Regions from separate parts of the Neobacillus sp. DZ-9 genome, predicted to be linked through region 1. Evidence: riboswitches for the same ligand, from Rfam matches in the RefSeq annotation. Region 1 holds a riboswitch; each other region holds the start of a gene.

Evidence for each region. Region 1 has a riboswitch for S-adenosylmethionine ahead of mtnK (S-methyl-5-thioribose kinase). Riboswitches for the same ligand answer to the same signal wherever they lie in the genome.
Region 2: it holds a riboswitch for S-adenosylmethionine, as region 1 does, so the genes downstream of both, AC59HZ_RS21795 (methionine ABC transporter ATP-binding protein) here and mtnK (S-methyl-5-thioribose kinase) in region 1, are expected to answer to the same signal.
Region 3: it holds a riboswitch for S-adenosylmethionine, as region 1 does, so the genes downstream of both, AC59HZ_RS21325 (methionine biosynthesis PLP-dependent protein) here and mtnK (S-methyl-5-thioribose kinase) in region 1, are expected to answer to the same signal.
Region 4: it holds a riboswitch for S-adenosylmethionine, as region 1 does, so the genes downstream of both, AC59HZ_RS10655 (YezD family protein) here and mtnK (S-methyl-5-thioribose kinase) in region 1, are expected to answer to the same signal.

Annotation. Positions count from the first base shown of each region.
Region 1 is NZ_JCAIOL010000002.1:375,037-379,233, forward strand. It holds gene AC59HZ_RS06355 (DUF2087 domain-containing protein) at 1-440, shown strand, start outside; gene mtnK (S-methyl-5-thioribose kinase) at 533-1,717, opposite strand; SAM riboswitch class I at 1,817-1,970, opposite strand; gene AC59HZ_RS06365 (pyridoxal phosphate-dependent aminotransferase) at 2,166-3,344, shown strand; SAM riboswitch class I at 3,423-3,531, shown strand; gene mtnW (2,3-diketo-5-methylthiopentyl-1-phosphate enolase) at 3,606-4,197, shown strand, end outside.
Region 2 is NZ_JCAIOL010000008.1:142,622-146,818, reverse strand. It holds gene AC59HZ_RS21805 (hypothetical protein) at 1-86, shown strand, start outside; SAM riboswitch class I at 166-271, shown strand; gene AC59HZ_RS21800 (O-acetylhomoserine aminocarboxypropyltransferase/cysteine synthase family protein) at 330-1,646, shown strand; SAM riboswitch class I at 1,765-1,869, shown strand; gene AC59HZ_RS21795 (methionine ABC transporter ATP-binding protein) at 2,028-3,053, shown strand; gene AC59HZ_RS21790 (methionine ABC transporter permease) at 3,046-3,714, shown strand; gene AC59HZ_RS21785 (MetQ/NlpA family ABC transporter substrate-binding protein) at 3,732-4,197, shown strand, end outside.
Region 3 is NZ_JCAIOL010000008.1:58,780-62,976, forward strand. It holds gene AC59HZ_RS21315 (polysaccharide biosynthesis protein) at 1-732, opposite strand, end outside; gene AC59HZ_RS21320 (helix-turn-helix domain-containing protein) at 1,313-1,666, shown strand; SAM riboswitch class I at 1,755-1,870, shown strand; gene AC59HZ_RS21325 (methionine biosynthesis PLP-dependent protein) at 1,952-3,064, shown strand; gene metC (cystathionine beta-lyase) at 3,064-4,197, shown strand, end outside.
Region 4 is NZ_JCAIOL010000003.1:453,898-458,094, forward strand. It holds gene sat (sulfate adenylyltransferase) at 1-59, opposite strand, end outside; gene cysP (sulfate permease) at 65-1,237, opposite strand; gene AC59HZ_RS10650 (phosphoadenylyl-sulfate reductase) at 1,170-1,886, opposite strand; gene AC59HZ_RS10655 (YezD family protein) at 1,964-2,122, opposite strand; SAM riboswitch class I at 2,191-2,291, opposite strand; gene htpG (molecular chaperone HtpG) at 2,465-4,197, opposite strand, start outside.

The DNA.
Region 1 (4,197 bases):
ACTTAAAAAAATTGCGCGAGGTTCATCTGGTATATGAAAGAAGAGATAAAAATACTATTTACTTTTATTTAAATAGTTCTTTAATCAAACAGCAGGCCGAAGTACTCTCGCAGCTATTAGAAAAAAGGGGGGAGGAACTGGAGAATATGGTGGAAGATAGTCTTGAAAGGCAAAAAATAATTGAGAATTTCTATACTAGAGAAGGAAAATTAAAAAATATTCCTGCACAGCGGAAAAAGAAATTAATCGTGTTTGAGCATATGGTACAGGGATTAAAAAATGGAAAGAAATATGAAGAAAAAGAAATAAATGAGTATATTAAACAATTTCACGAGGATTATGCGACGATTCGCCGGGAATTCATCATTAATCATTATATGTATCGGGAAAATGGAATTTATGAACTAAATCCAGAAGAAATGTGGGCGAAGCCTGAATGAAACAGCAATCCGAACCTTCGGATTGCTGTTTCATTACTAAAGGTTCTTTTCGTAAACTTTGTTAATTAACAATTTATGCAAAAATAGCCTTACTAAATTACCGTTTCAACTACATGAATAAACTCTTGTAGGTCTTTGATTTCTTTTCGAAGTTTAATTAGGTTTTTACCAAGTTCCAATGTCTTCAGTTTAGCAGCTAAACGTATTTCTTTATTTTCGATTGAATCCAAATCAGCAACATGTGCAAGACCGATGGTTCTTCTAATTAATTCACAGCCGGCAAAACCTAGAGAGTCATCGAAAAATTTAGATAAATTATATTTCAAGAATTCAGATGTTTTTGCTATAGGTTCCTTATTCTCTCGTTCCCACAAATGAGAAAATTGATTTTCAAATACATTCCAGACTGTTTCAATATGCTTGATAAAGATATCACGGTTTTTATCGTTCACAATGACCTGGAAAAGTAGGTTGGCAAATACTTGGCCGATATCAAATCCGGCAGGACCATAAAAAGCAAATTCAGGGTCAATAACTTTTGTTTCCGAATGATCGGCAAAAACGCTTCCAGTATGGAGGTCACCATGAAGGAGAACTTCTGCATCGGTTAAAAAGCTTTTTTTCAAAATATTAACATGATGCTTCAATGCCTCATCCTGCCAAAGTTTTTCAACTGCCGGCCTTAATTCAGCTTCAAAATTATTTGTCTCTGCATCATAAAATGGATCTGTGAAGATTAAATCCTCTGTAATTTTGCATAGTTCAGGATTGATAAACTGCTGTACTCTTTCTTTTTTAACTGCAGGACCTAAACCATAATCTGAGGTGTAAAATAAAGTTTTAGCGAGATATTCTCCAAGATGCTGTGAGATTAATGGATAGGCTTCTCCTTGGATAAAGCCTGTTCTTGCAATCAAAAGGTGAGACAAATCCTCCATGACCGTTACAGCGAGTGCATCATCCGTGTAATAAACCCTAGGTACAAAATCAGGGGCAATTTGGCCAAAAATTTTTAAGGCGTCTGCTTCAATCTTGGCTCTTTTTAGGGTTAAAGGCCAGCTTTCCCCAACTACCTTTGCGTAAGGAAGGGCTTGTTTGATAATGATGCCTTTATCATGCTGTTTATCGACAATATGAAAAACAAGGTTTAAGTTGCCGTCACCAATTTCCTTGCAGGTAAGGTCCGCATTTTTAGGAAATACATTTAAACTTAATGCTAGATCAATTGCTGCAGCTTCGGTTAATGGTTGATAGGTTTGTTGTTTTAATAGGCTCATTGTTTTATTCTCCTTTTTGGAGGCTTGGATGTGCATGGAGCACAAAAAAGCCTCTTTCTTTTTTGAAAGAGGCTCTGAAGACATTCATGTCTGTCGCACCTCTTATCTTTCAGAAAGAACATCCTTCTGTTGGAATTAGCACCGTGCCTTTTTGGGGTTTTCCCCGGCGAAAAATCCGCCCCATTTGATAATGGTTTATGGTCGGTTGCTGGGCTTCAAAGGGCCAAATCCCTCAGCCAGCTCATGATAAGAGTATCTTTTTATAAATTTAATAATCTGATAAGTACTATAACAGGATAAAAAGATAAGTGTCAATATTTTTTGGAAATTATTTGTATTGCCATCTAAAACGTTTCGGAATTTTTACTTTACAAGTAAATATAAAAGTTATATCATTTGTGACTAGAATTTCAAACTAAAATTGAAATAGTTAGAGCAGGTGAGAGTATTGAAACAATTTCCGCCATCAAATCTTTTAAATAGTCTTCCAAAACAATTTTTTGCCTCCCTTGTGAAAAAGGTTGGTCAATTTCTTGAACAAGGCTATGATGTTATTAATTTGGGACAGGGAAATCCTGACCAGCCTACACCCGCGCATATTGTTGCCAAGCTTCAGGAAGCAGCAGCCAATCCCATCAACCATAAATATTCGCCCTTCCAAGGACATCAATATTTAAAACAGGCTGCATCAGAATTTTATTTGAGAGAATATGGAGTTACCCTTAATCCAGATAAAGAAGTCGCCATTCTTTTTGGCGGCAAAGCTGGCCTAGTAGAAATACCTCAGTGTTTGTTAAACCCTGGTGACACCATTCTGGTCCCAGATCCAGGCTATCCCGATTATTGGTCTGGTGTCGCCCTTGCGCAAGCTGAAATGGCGATGATGCCGTTAAGAGAGAGTAATCATTTCTTACCAGATTATGAGGAACTGTCACCGGAAATTTTATCTAATGCTAAATTAATGTTCCTCAACTATCCTAATAATCCGACAGGAGCAACTGCTACGGCTGAGTTTTTTGAGGACACTGTCAAGCTTGCCAGTAAAAATGATATTTGCGTTGTCCATGACTTTGCCTATGGGGCAATAGGTTTTGACGGAAAAAAACCAATCAGCTTCCTGCAGGTGGAAGGAGCAAAAGATGTGGGGATCGAAATTTATACACTTTCCAAAACCTATAATATGGCCGGCTGGCGAGTGGGGTTTGCTGTAGGAAATGAAAGTGTTATTTCGGCCATCGAGCTTTTGCAGGATCATCTATATGTAAGTTTATTTGGTGCTGTTCAGGAAGCTGCAGCTGAAGCATTAACTGCATCACAAGATTGTGTGAAGGAATTAAATCAGCTTTATGAGAGAAGAAGGAATGTCCTAATTGACGGCTTACGCTCGCTAGGCTGGGATGTTACCGCACCTAAAGGATCCTTTTTTGCATGGTTAAAGGTCCCCGATGGACTAACGTCAGAGGAATTCGCTAACATTCTTCTCGAACAGGCACATATTATGGTCGCTCCAGGTATTGGCTTCGGTCAATATGGAGAAGGTTTTGTCCGTGTTGGACTTTTATCATCTGAGGAGCAACTAAGGGAAGCTGTCGGAAGAATTAGCAGTTTAGAAATTTTTGAAAAATAGGTTGACATTTTATTTCTTTCTTGGGATAATCCAAACTAAAGTTAACCAATGTGAAAATAATGAATATTACAAATCGTTTTCTTATCAAGAGCAGGCGGAGGGACTAGCCCAATGAAGCCCGGCAACCGACTTAAACCATTTTTAAGCACGGTGCTAATTCTTGCAGCGAACAGCTGATAGATGAGAAGATGTTAGTTTGGTAATGCTAACCTCTTCTTTTCGAAGAGGTTTTTTTATGTTATTACGAAAGGAAGTGTAATAATGTCTGAATTAATCGCTACATATTTACTGCATGATGAAAAAAATCCAGACAAAAAAGCAGAGGAAATTGCACTGGGACTGACAGTGGGTTCATGGACAAATTTGCCCGAACTCGAACAAAACCAATTACGAAAGCATAAGGGAAGGGTCGTTTCCATCGAGGGAATTCATTCGGAAAAAGAAAATCAAACCTTGATTCGTATTGCCTATCCGACACTTAATTTTTCAAATGATATACCGGCGATTTTAACAACTGTTTTTGGAAAACTTTCTTTGGATGGAAAAATAAAATTACTGGATTTGGAGTTTGCCGAAAATATTAAGCGTTTATTCCCAGGCCCGAAATTTGGGATTGAGGGGATTAGAGCGAAATTAAACGTATATGATAGACCGCTTTTAATGAGCATCTTTAAAGGAGTACTTGGTAAAGATCTTTCTTTTTTAGCCGAGCAGCTAAGGCAGCAGGCACTTGGTGGTGTCGATCTTGTTAAAGATGACGAAATTCTTTTTGAAAATGCACTAACACCCTTTGAAAAAAGAATCGATGCTGGGAAAAAGGTGTTAAAAGAGGTCTATGATGAGACGGGCCATA
Region 2 (4,197 bases), on a different contig from region 1:
TTTCAGCTCCTTTAAGAACGACCCTGCTTCTCGAATCCCTTTTTTACCTCACAAAGGCACAGGAAGATTTTGTGAAAATAGTTTAATCAAAGCTATTGACTCGGAATTAGACATCATGTATGCTGAATTTAGAATATTCTACCAATAAATCAATCAAATAAAGTAATCTTATCTAGAGAGGCGGAGGGACTGGCCCGATGATGCCCGGCAACCGGTTGGACAACCAAGGTGCTAATTCCAGCGGAGCAGAAAAGGCTTCGGAAGATAAGAAGAGAGACCCCCTCTTCTTATTGAAGCGGGGGTTATTTATTTTAAAAGGAGTGGGTGTAATGGCAGAAAATCAAAAAAAGTATCGATTTGAAACATTAAGTGTTCATGGCGGATTAACACCAGATCCCGTAACAGGAGCACGCGCTGTTCCGATCTACCAAAACAATGCCTATCAATTTAAAAACACAGAACATGCAGCAAATCTGTTTAGCTTAGCGGAACCAGGTTACATATATACCCGCATTCATAATCCAACCACCACCGTATTTGAAGAACGTGTCGCTCTCCTAGAAGGAGGCGTCGGCGCCCTAGCAGTCGCTAGCGGGATGGCTGCCATCACACTCGCAATCCTAAATATTGCCGAAGCAGGCGATGAAATTGTTGCAGCATCCAATCTCTATGGCGGAACCTATAATTTATTTGCGGTTACTCTCCCTAAATACGGGATTAAAGTAAAATTCGTAGATGCAGATAATCCGGAAAACTTCCGCACGGCAATTACCGAAAAAACAAAAGCAGTTTTTGCTGAAACAATTGGTAATCCAAGCTTGCGCGTTCTTGATATTGAAAAAGTTGCAGAGATTGCTCACGAGGCTGGAGTTCCATTAATTGTTGACAATACCTTTGCAACACCTTACCTTTGCAGACCAATTGAACATGGTGCAGACATTGTGGTACACTCCGCAACCAAGTGGCTCCTGGGGAATGGCACCACGACAGGCGGCATCATTGTTGATGGCGGTAAGTTTGATTGGAATTCGTCTAAATTCCCTGGCTTTACTACTCCAGATGTAAGCTATCATGATCTTGTCTATGCAGAGGCACTAGGGGCCGTTGCATATATTATCAAAGCGCGAGTCCAGCTCCTTCGTGACCTTGGACCAGCCTTAAGCCCACAAAATGCTTTCTTATTTACACTTGGTCTTGAAACGCTGCATGTTCGTATGAAAGAGCATGTCACCAATACAAATCAAGTCGTTGAATATTTGTTAAATCACCCTGCCGTCAAGTGGGTTTCCTATCCAGGGCACAAAACACATCCAGATCACGAGTTAGCCTATAAATATTTGCCAAAAGGGGCAGGATCTATGGTTATTTTCGGAATTAAGGGTGGAAAAGAAGCTGGAGCAAAGCTAATAGATTCCCTCTCTTTATGGGCTCATGTTGCTAATGTTGGGGATGCAAAAAGTTTAATCATTCATCCGGCGAGTACAACACACCAGCAGCTAGATACTGAAGGACTTAAGGCAGCAGGTGTATCAGAAGATTTAATCCGCCTATCAATCGGTATCGAGAACGTCGAGGATTTGATTGAAGACCTGGAATCCGCGATTGAGTCTGCAACAGGCTTAACTTCGTTAAAAGTAAATGTTTAATATTTCCTAAATTCTTTTTTTCGAAAATTTCATTGACACTCTTTTTTATCCGTGGTACGATAATTTTCGTAAAATAATTACTTAAATAATTTAACGTGTTAATTGAATATATAGGATGCTCTTATCAAGAGAGGTGGAGGGATGTGCCCGATGAAACCCGGCAACCGTCAATTTATTGAAATGGTGCCAATTCACACAAAGCGATTGCTTTGGGAGATGGGAGAAAGGTTATATTAATAATGCCTTTCTGCCTGTGCAGAAAGGCATTTTGTTTTCCTAAAATAGGAATTTTTTCTACCAAACAATCAAACCCTATAATCAAGTAATAGGTTGTAATTTCAGAATTTTAAGTAAATAGGATAAAAAGTAGGTGAAACGACTATGATCTCGATAAAAAATGTCCGAAAAATCTATCCATCGAAACAGGGGCAGTTAAAAGCCGTCGATGACGTCAACCTGGAAATTAAAGAAGGAGAAATTTTCGGAGTAATTGGATATAGCGGTGCTGGGAAAAGTACTTTAATCCGTATGCTCAACGGACTTGAGCTGCCGACCGATGGAACTGTAACGGTAGCTGGTCGTGTTATCTCAAAAATAAAGGGCAGCGAACTTCGAAAGGCACGCCAGGAAATTAGCATGATATTCCAACATTTTAATCTTCTTTGGTCAAGGACAGTCAGCGAAAATATTGCTTTTCCATTAGAAATAGCTGGGGTTCCAAGCTCACAAAGACAAAAAAGAGTTAATGAGCTCATTAAGCTAGTTGGTCTTGAGGGCAGAGAAAATGCGTATCCATCACAGCTGAGCGGCGGGCAAAAGCAGAGGGTCGGAATTGCCAGAGCACTCGCGAATAACCCAAAGGTTTTGCTTTGTGATGAAGCAACCTCCGCGCTCGATCCGCAAACAACCGACTCAATTTTGGAATTATTAGTTGATATTAATAAACGGCTTGGCTTAACCATTGTATTGATTACACATGAGATGCATGTCATTCGAAAGATCTGCCACCGTGTTGCGGTAATGGAAAGCGGAAAAGTGGTTGAGCTTGGTTCAGTTCTCGATGTATTTAAAAACCCTCAACAGCCGATTACAAAACGATTTGTCCAACAAGTGACAGAGCCGGAAGAAACAAAGGATACTGCAGAGCATTTGCTTGAACGTTATCAATCAGGTCTGATTGTCCAACTAACCTTCATTGGGGAATCTGCTGAGCAGCCGATTATCACTAATTTAATAAGAAATAACAATATTACGGTAAATATCCTGCAGGGGAAAATATCACAAACCCAAAGTGGTTCATATGGTACGCTTTTCATCCATATCGATGGGGACGAAAAAGAAGTCATGAATGCAGTTGACTTTATCCGTTCTCAACAGGTAGGAGTGGAGGTGGTAGCAAATGATTAAGGAGTATTTTCCAAATGTTGATTGGCTTATTTTGTGGCAAGAAACAAAAAATACCCTATATATGACGGGGATCTCGGTTCTTGCAACTTTTATTTTAGGGACCTTGCTTGGATTAATTTTATTTCTTACTTCTAATGGAAACTTATGGGGAAATAAACCGGTTAACGCGGTATTCAGTACGATCGTGAATATTTTCCGTTCTATACCATTTATTATCTTAATCGTGTTATTAATTCCGTTAACTACGATATTGGTTGGATCCATGATTGGTGTTAATGCTGCATTACCATCATTAATAATTGGAGCTGCGCCGTTTTATGCGCGGATGGTGGAAATTGGACTAAGAGAGATTGATAAAGGAGTCATTGAAGCAGCCAGATCGATGGGAGCAACAACTGGTACGATTATCTGGAAGGTGCTTCTTCCGGAATCAATGCCGGCACTCATTTCAGGTATTACAGTTACAGCCATTGCCCTTGTCAGTTACACAGCGATGGCAGGTGCGATTGGGGCAGGCGGCTTAGGAAGTCTCGCTTACAACTATGGGTATCAGCGAAACCAAAATGATGTCACCTTTATGGCAACAGTCGTCATTTTACTTATTGTGTTTGTGATTCAATTTATTGGTGATTTCATCACTTCAAAATTAGATAAACGATAAAAAAAGGAGAGGTTAAAATGAAAAAATGGTTAACAGTACTTTTAGCATTAACACTTGCACTTGCGCTGGCAGCTTGCGGTAAATCTGAAGAAAAATCAGAAGGTACTACTGAAAAGGGCAGTAAAACAACAACATTAGTTGTCGGGGCATCTACTGTTCCCCACGCTGAAATTCTTGAAAAAGCAGCACCGCTTTTAAAAGAAAAAGGGATTAATTTAAAAATTACAACCTTTACTGACTATGTTTTACCAAACAAAGCTCTTGCTTCAAAAGAACTTGATGCTAACTATTTCCAACACATTCCTTACTTAGAGTCTCAAAATAAAGAGTTTGGATATAATTTTGTCAATGCTGGCGGAATCCATATCGAGCCAATTGGTATTTATTCTAAGAAATACAAAAAACTAAGCGACCTTCCAGAAGGTGCTCACCTAATCATGAGCAACTCTGTAGCAGACCACGGCCGTCTCCTTTCATTGCTTG
Region 3 (4,197 bases), on a different contig from region 1:
TGAAACCTTCCCCGTGACTATATCCTCAAGCATAGGTAGGATTTGCGTTTTAGCAGGTGTTTTAGCACATTCCTGAAAAATAATATTTAACTCTTTTCTGCCTAATGAAGGAATGGCAATAACAATATTATCAATGCGAAGTTCATTAACAACCTGAACAATAGAGTTTACTCCCCCAACAACTGGTATTCCTAAAATATCTAATTGCTGTTTGTGAAGATCATCATCAATAAACCCAACAGGAAATAGATCCGCCCCTTGATTTTTAATGAGCTGCCGGGCCACCATTGTCCCTGCTGAACCCGCGCCAACAATTAAAGTCCGTTTTTTATTATGGTTATTATTAATAAGCGAATCACGGTACAGTCTCCAAAAAAAACGGGATCCACCAATTAAAAAAATATGGAGAAACCATGTGTTTACTAGTAGACGAAACTGTATTTCAAGAGTGAAAAACTTCTGAAGTAAAGCTGCCACAATAATTGATGCAGTTACCACCTTAAATATAATTAGCAATTCTCCTATACTCGCATACTCCCAAGCTTTTTTATACAGTTTAAAATATAGCGAGAATAGGTGATGGCTAACTAGGATAGTTAAAGAAGTGACAATAATCGAAAAAGTAATGACATGTACAGTTGCATCTACCAAGAATCTGCTGAAAAAAATTGCGGTTAAGACAATACAGGAATCAACTAAAAAAAATAGAGACACTCTCTGTCGGTAAGTCATACTTTCTCCCCTTTGAATAGAGTAATTAAAATTAAAGATTTTGATTATCCATCTTCTTAAAGTAAGGATCATCAAAATCTTTAATCGGTAATAGTAGGGCATCAAACCCTCCCTCACATCACACTCCCGACGACGAAACGCGTCTAAGGTATTTTGCAACCCACAGCATGACCGAGTGCCTTCATTGATAATGGTAAGAAGACATCACCTATTATTAATAGAACACCTCGTTTTTAATATAGAACAATTCAGATAAAAAAATTTTTACCTTTACCCTTTAATTTTTTTGTTCCAGCTATAAGTTTATTCTGTATAAAGAACATTATAATCCCTTTATAAAAAAATGCAAATTAAAAAAAGTTGAAATTCGTTTACTTTTCCATGATAACCAGCATATATCTATCATTTTTTTGCATTTTCATATAAATATGTTCTTTAAATAGAACGAATTATATAGTATACTATTTTTACCAAAGAATGCTTAATTGAATAATGTTTTTCGTTTGAGCGAACAGTTAACTTGCTAGATTTATAACATTTTTACTACATATAAAATAAATATGGTAATGAGGAGAAACTTATGATTGGAGAGCGTATAAAGAAATTAAGAGAAGAAAAAAAATTTTCGATTACAGAGCTGGCAGAGTTAGCAAATGTCTCTAAATCTTATTTAAGCTATATTGAGCGTAATCTTAATAAAAACCCTTCTATTCATTTTTTAATGAAGCTGGCAAAGCCTTTAGATGTTTCCATGGAGTTTTTACTAACGGGATTGGATCAGTCTGATAATCCTTCGAGTCCAAATGGGAAGGAACTACTGGACGAGGAGTGGCAATTTATTATCGAAAAAGCCATTAATGATGGCATGAATAAGGATGACTTTAAAGAATATATAAACTTTATTAAATTTAAAAACTGGGAAAAAAGAAGATGAAAGCGCTTTAATCAATTAAATGGTTAAAAAACCAATTGACACAATGTCCTCTTTGTAGTAAATTTTATAAAAAGTCAAAATATTTATTTTCTTATCAAGAGAGGTTGAGGGAATGGCCCGAAGACACCTCAGCAACCTTCAATGTATTTTTCATTGAAAAGGTGCTAAGTCCTGCAAATTATTGGTTAATTTGCTAGATAAGAAGAATGACAATGTGGTCGTTTAGCAAAAGTCTTCTTCTTATAAGAAGGCTTTTTTTATTTATATAAACAAGGAGTGTGCATTATGTACAAAATTGATACGAAATTAGCTCAAATTGGAAATCGAAGTGAGACTGTAACTGGAACCGTTAACCCGCCTGTTTATTTTTCAACTGCCTTCCGCCACGAGGGGATTGGGCAATCAACTGGGTTTGATTATATCAGAACCGGAAATCCAACACGCCAGCTTCTTGAAAAGACAATCGCGGATTTAGAAGGCGCTGATCAAGGGTTTGCCTGCAGCTCTGGGATGGCCGCTATATTAACGATTCTTGCCTTATTTGAATCCGGTGATGAATGGCTTGTAAGCGAGGATTTATACGGCGGAACCTACCGTCTATTAGAAAAAGGCTATAAAAAGTGGGGCTTGAACAGCCAATATGTGAATACGTGTTGTCCGGAAGAGATCGAAAAGAAAATTACTCCGCAAACAAAGGCTATTTTCCTTGAGACTCCAACCAATCCGCTTATGCAGGAATCCGATATTGCTGAAGTATCCAAGATTGCCAAAAAGCACGGGATTCTCCTGATTGTTGACAATACTTTCTATACTCCTCTATTGCAGCAGCCGATTGCACTTGGTGCAGATATCGTTATCCACAGTGCAACGAAATATTTAGGCGGACATAATGATGTTCTTGCCGGGCTAGTTGTCGCAAAAGGCAAAGAACTTTGTGAAGCATTGGCCTTCCATCATAATGGCGCGGGTGCTGTCTTAAGTCCTTTTGATTCCTGGTTATTAATGCGCGGAATGAAGACTTTATCGCTTCGGATGAAACAGCATGAGAAGAATGCAAAGGCTGTGGTTGAATATCTTTCTAATCATGAAGGAGTAACAGATGTCCTCTATCCAGGAAGAGGCGGAATGGTTTCCTTCCGTGTTAAAGACGAATCGTGGGTTAATCCATTTTTACAAAATTTAAAACTGATTAGTTTTGCTGAGAGCTTAGGCGGCACCGAAAGCTTTATCACTTATCCAGCAACGCAAACCCATGCGGATATTCCAGAAGAAATTAGAATTCAGTCCGGTGTATGTAATCGTTTGTTGCGTTTCTCTGTTGGGATTGAAGATGCGGAGGATATCATTTTTGATTTGGAGCAGGCATTAGCCAAAGTTAACGAAGGAGTGATTGTGTAATGGAGACTGAAGAATATTGTTTTGAAACGAAGCTTCTTCATAACCGGCATAAATTTGATCCCGCTACAGGAGCTGTCAGTGTACCGATTCAGCATGCATCAACCTTTCATCAATTTGATATTGATAGTTTCGGAAAATATGATTATGCCCGCAGTTTAAACCCAACTCGTGAAGCGCTTGAGGATGTGATTGCGGAGCTCGAAGGCGGAATTAAAGGCTTTGCCTTTTCTTCCGGAATGGCTGCGATTTCGACTGCATTTCTACTTTTATCTTCTGGTGATCATGTTGTGATCACTGAAGATGTTTATGGCGGTACGTTCCGTATGGTTACTGAGGTGCTTACTCGTTTTGGAATTGAGCATACTTTTGTCGATATGACTGATTTGGATCAAGTGAAACAAGCCATTAAACCGAATACGAAGGCATTTTATGTGGAAACTCCATCGAATCCTTTATTAAAAGTAACGGACATTCAGGCAATTAGTGTGCTTGCGAAAGAAATTAAAGCTTTAACCTTTGTGGATAATACTTTTCTTACACCAGCATTACAAAAGCCTTTAGAGCTAGGCGCGGATGTTGTTCTCCATAGTGCGACCAAGTTTTTATCCGGACATAGTGATGTTGTGGCTGGCCTTGCTGTGGTAAAGGACGAAAATTTGGCAAAGCGGCTATATTTCTTACAAAATTCCTTCGGTGCTGTTCTAGGAGTTCAAGATGCCTGGCTGGTGCTTAGAGGACTGAAGACGCTTCATGTCCGGTTGGAGCACTCCCAAAAATCCACATTAAAGATTGCCCAGTTTTTACAGGATAATCCGCTTGTTAAAAAGGTTTATTATCCTGGTTTGGAAGACCACCCTGAATTTGAATTACAGAAGTCCCAGGCTGAGGGAGCAGGCGCTGTTTTATCGTTTGAGCTGGATGATGAAGAAGCGGTCCGCTCGTTTGTTTCAAATGTAAAAATCCCTGTCTTTGCAGTTAGCCTTGGCGCAGTGGAATCGATTTTATCGTATCCGGCAAAAATGTCCCATGCTGCCATGCCGCAGGCAGAAAGAGAAAAGCGTGGAATCAAAAATAGTTTGCTGCGGCTATCTGTTGGATTAGAAAACCCTGATGACATAATAAAGGATTTTTCA
Region 4 (4,197 bases), on a different contig from region 1:
TAGTAAGGATCGAAGGCTTCTACAAGCTTTCCTCCATGAGGTTTTGGTAAAAATGACATAATGATCAACCTTTCTTTACTAGTTTAAATTCATTTGTGATTGTTGTATTAGAAGCCGCACCAGATGGTGAAGACTTTCTCATTAAGGACAGAACTCCGAAAACGGAGATGAGAGCTCCAATCATAACGATGATTGGGTAAAAGTTTTGGACAATTACTAATTGGATGATCGTATAGGAAAGCACCATTGATAATACGGGTGAAACAATCCAAACTTTCAACAACTGTACAACAATGTCCTTTTTCAAAACGGATTTCCCATGCTTGGCAAAACCAATTCCTATAATCGAAGACGTAGTGATTTGCGTTAATGGCACCGGTATTCCGAATATGGAAGCAGCAGTGACAATGCTTGCTCCAGTACCTGAAATGACACAGCCTTCTTCTAACTTAAGTGTGGTAATTTTTTTGCCATTTGTTTCAATCACTTTGTGACCAAGAAGGAAAGCACCTAAGGCAACCGCCAGACCACCCCAAAGAACTCCACTTCCTTTAGACATTAAACCCGCAGCCACTAATGGTCCAACAGCATTTGCCACATTGTTCATTCCTGCTGAAAAGGCTTCGAACAATCCCATGAGGATAACCATTACTACCAAAATGGGCCCAGCCTTTGACTTTTCAACAAAGGACTTTATTGGTTTTATTTTTAAAAAACTGGCAGCAAGGATGGCAATCACAAAGGCTGCAAAGGGTGTGAACAGCCAAAACACGGCAATCCATAAAAGCTTCCCTAGGTATACCGATTGATAGACAATGCCTGCGCCAACCACAGAACCTACCGTAACTTCACTGGTGGATAGCGGAATACCAAAAACATTTGCTAAAAATAAGGATAAGGCTGCTGCAGCTAACACAATTAAGGCAATCGCATTTGTAAAGGTACTGCTTGGAACAATACCGCTGCCAATTGTTTTGACAACCTCCCCGCCACCAAGCCAGGCACCTAGAAAGACCACTATTCCACAAAGGAATAAAGCCACTTGTTTTTTTATTACTCCGGCGCCATAGGAAATTCCCATTGAGGCGGCTGCCCCGCTGGCTCCAATATTTACGGCAAAGAATATTCCGATGGTAACAGCAATAATTGTAAGCGTTAGAACCCCCTCCTTACGATGAGTGCAAACCGCACTCAGTTTTGCTGCTTCCAGTCCAGCGCCCTTCACGTGAATCACCATTAGAGCTTACAGCCTGAGTACAAGGAAAACATCCTATACTTGGATAATTACGATCGTGCAGTTCGTTATAAGGAAGGTCTTTCTCGCGGATGTAGGACCAAACTTCATCCCAAGTCCAATGAATCAATGGACAAATTTTAATATTTTCAAATTTGTCATCCTTGTTTAGAAATTGAGTATTCTGCCTTGTTGGTGACTGCTCGCGGCGAAGCCCCGAGATCCATGCTTCCTTCTGGGTCAGCGTTTCCCTTAACGGAATTACTTTTCGAATTTGACAGCATTGGTTTGGATCCCGTTTCCATAAAGCTGATCCATATTGGGCAGATTGTTCATCCAATGTAAGTGCCGGCTGTTTCTTTTCAATTTTCAGTGTAGGGAAGCGGGCTTGGATTTTATCAATGACATCATAGGTTTCCAGAAAATGCAGCCCCGTGTCTAAAAAAACAATATGGGCATCTGGTTTCACCTGGTGAATCAAATCAATTAAAACAATTGCTTCCGCACCAAAACTGGATGCATAAACAATTTTCTCTTCTAGATAATTACTATAGGCCCACTTTAGAACACCAAGAGCTCCCTTTGTTTCATCTTCTATAGAAAACGAATCTGAAATTTGATTCCAATTTTCATAAGTTACTGAACTCGTCATTTCTTATTTGCCTCCTCTCAGTCTATAAAAAAAGCAGTCTTCCATCAGAAATATGGTGAAGACCGCCTCTAGTTTGTCTAGTCAGCGCGTTTATTCGATTGAAAACGAACCTTTTCATTTTTCTCAATTTGTACTACCTTGCCATCTTGCACCACTAGGGTGATGGATCCGAATTTTAATGTGCCAAGCATTTGCTCAAGGTGTGAAGCAATTTCTTGCCATTCTGATGGTTTCAGATAATTCGCCCCCCTTTTCACAAAAACGCCTCTCCCATTAAGGAAAGGCGTCTTCACTTATGTAAAACACCTTATCTCCCAAAATGAGCACATTTTGCTGGAATTAGCACCTTTCTTTGTAGGTTGCCGGGCTTCAACGGGCCAGTCCCTCAGCCGCTCTAGATAAGCGATATTTAGTTGATGTCATTAATCCTACTATACCAATAGGGATTCGTCAATATAAATGATTAAAATATTTTAACAATTTATTTTGTTTAAAAAACTGCAATTAGCATAAATGAAGGATGCTGTGAAAAAGCAACAATAAAAAGGATTGCAAGCCTCGCTTGCAACCCTTTTTATTTATACCATGATTTTGCAAATATCGTTTGTAAACTCAACTGGGTCATTAATTGGAAGACCTTCAATTAACAGAGCCTGATTATACAGCAGGCTCGTGTATAAAGACAATTTTTCTTTATCGTTCGCAAATGAATCTTTTAACGATTTGAATACTTCGTGATTTGTATTAATCTCTAATACCTTGTCCGCTTTAATATTTTGGTTACCAGGCATGGCTTTCAAAATTTTCTCCATCTCGATCGTGACTTCACCATCAGTGGTTAAACATACCGGATGGGTCTTTAATCTTTTTGAAACTCTAACATCCGTTACTTTGCCTGATAAGATGTTTTTCATATAATCAAACAGGTCCTTATTTTCCGTCGCTTCGCCTGAATCATTTTGCTTATCATCTGCCTCAATTCCGAGATCACCGCTAGAGACAGATTTGAATTCTTTTTCCTTGTAGTTCATAAGCATTTTAATCGCAAACTCGTCAATATCATCGGTGAAATATAGAATCTCATAACCTTTGTCTGCCACTAGCTCCGTCTGTGGCAATTTTTCAATTCTTTCAATGGAATCACCGGTAGCATAATAAATATATTTCTGATCCTCCGGCATTCTTGAAACATATTCATCTAAGGTTACCATTTTCTTTTCTTTAGAAGAATAGAACATCAATAGATCCTGCAGTTCTTCTTTATGTGTTCCGAAATCACTGTATACACCGTATTTTAACTGTCTGCCAAATGACTTGTAAAATTCATCATATTTTTCACGTTCATTTTTCAATAAAGCTTGTAATTCGCTTTTGATTTTCTTGCTGATATTTTTCGCGATCAGCTTTAACTGGCGGTCATGCTGCAGCATTTCACGTGAAATATTCAGTGACAAATCCTCAGAGTCGACCATACCTTTGACAAAGCTAAAGTAGTCCGGAAGTAAATCAGAGCATTTGTTCATAATCAATACTCCACTGGAATATAGCTCTAAGCCCTTTTCAAATTCAGGTGAATAGTAATCGAACGGAATGTTTTCCGGGATATAAAGGATGGCATTATATCTTACTGCCCCATCAACACTGATATGGATATGCTTTAAAGGCTTATCAAAACCATAATGCTTTTCTGCATAGAAATTAGCATAATCTTCATCAGTCAGGTCCTTTTTGTTCTTGCGCCAAATTGGCACCATACTATTGATGGTTTGTTCTTCTTGATAATCTTCGTATTCATTTTCACTGCCTTCTTTAAGTCTTTTTGAAGAAACCTCCATTTTAATTGGGTAGCGAATAAAGTCTGAGTATTTTTTAATGATCGATTTTAAACGATATTCCTCTAAATACTCATCGTAATTCTCGTCTTCGGTATTCTCTTTGATTTTTAAAATAATTTCAGTACCTACGGAATCTTTCTCACATGGCACAATCGTATATCCTTCTGCACCACAAGATTCCCATTTGTAGGCCGTATCGCTGCCTAACGCTTTGCTGGTAACGGTAACAACGTCAGCCACCATAAAGGCAGAATAAAACCCGACACCAAATTGACCAATGATTTCATGGCCATCCTTCACTTCATTTTCGCTTTTAAAGGCTAAAGAGCCGCTTTTGGCAATGGTTCCAAGATTATTTTCAAGCTCTTCCTTTGTCATCCCAATTCCAGTATCGATGATTGTTAGGGTCCTGCCTGCCTTATCAGCATTTACCTTTATGTAGTAGCTATCTTTATCAAAGGTTAAAGAATCATCTG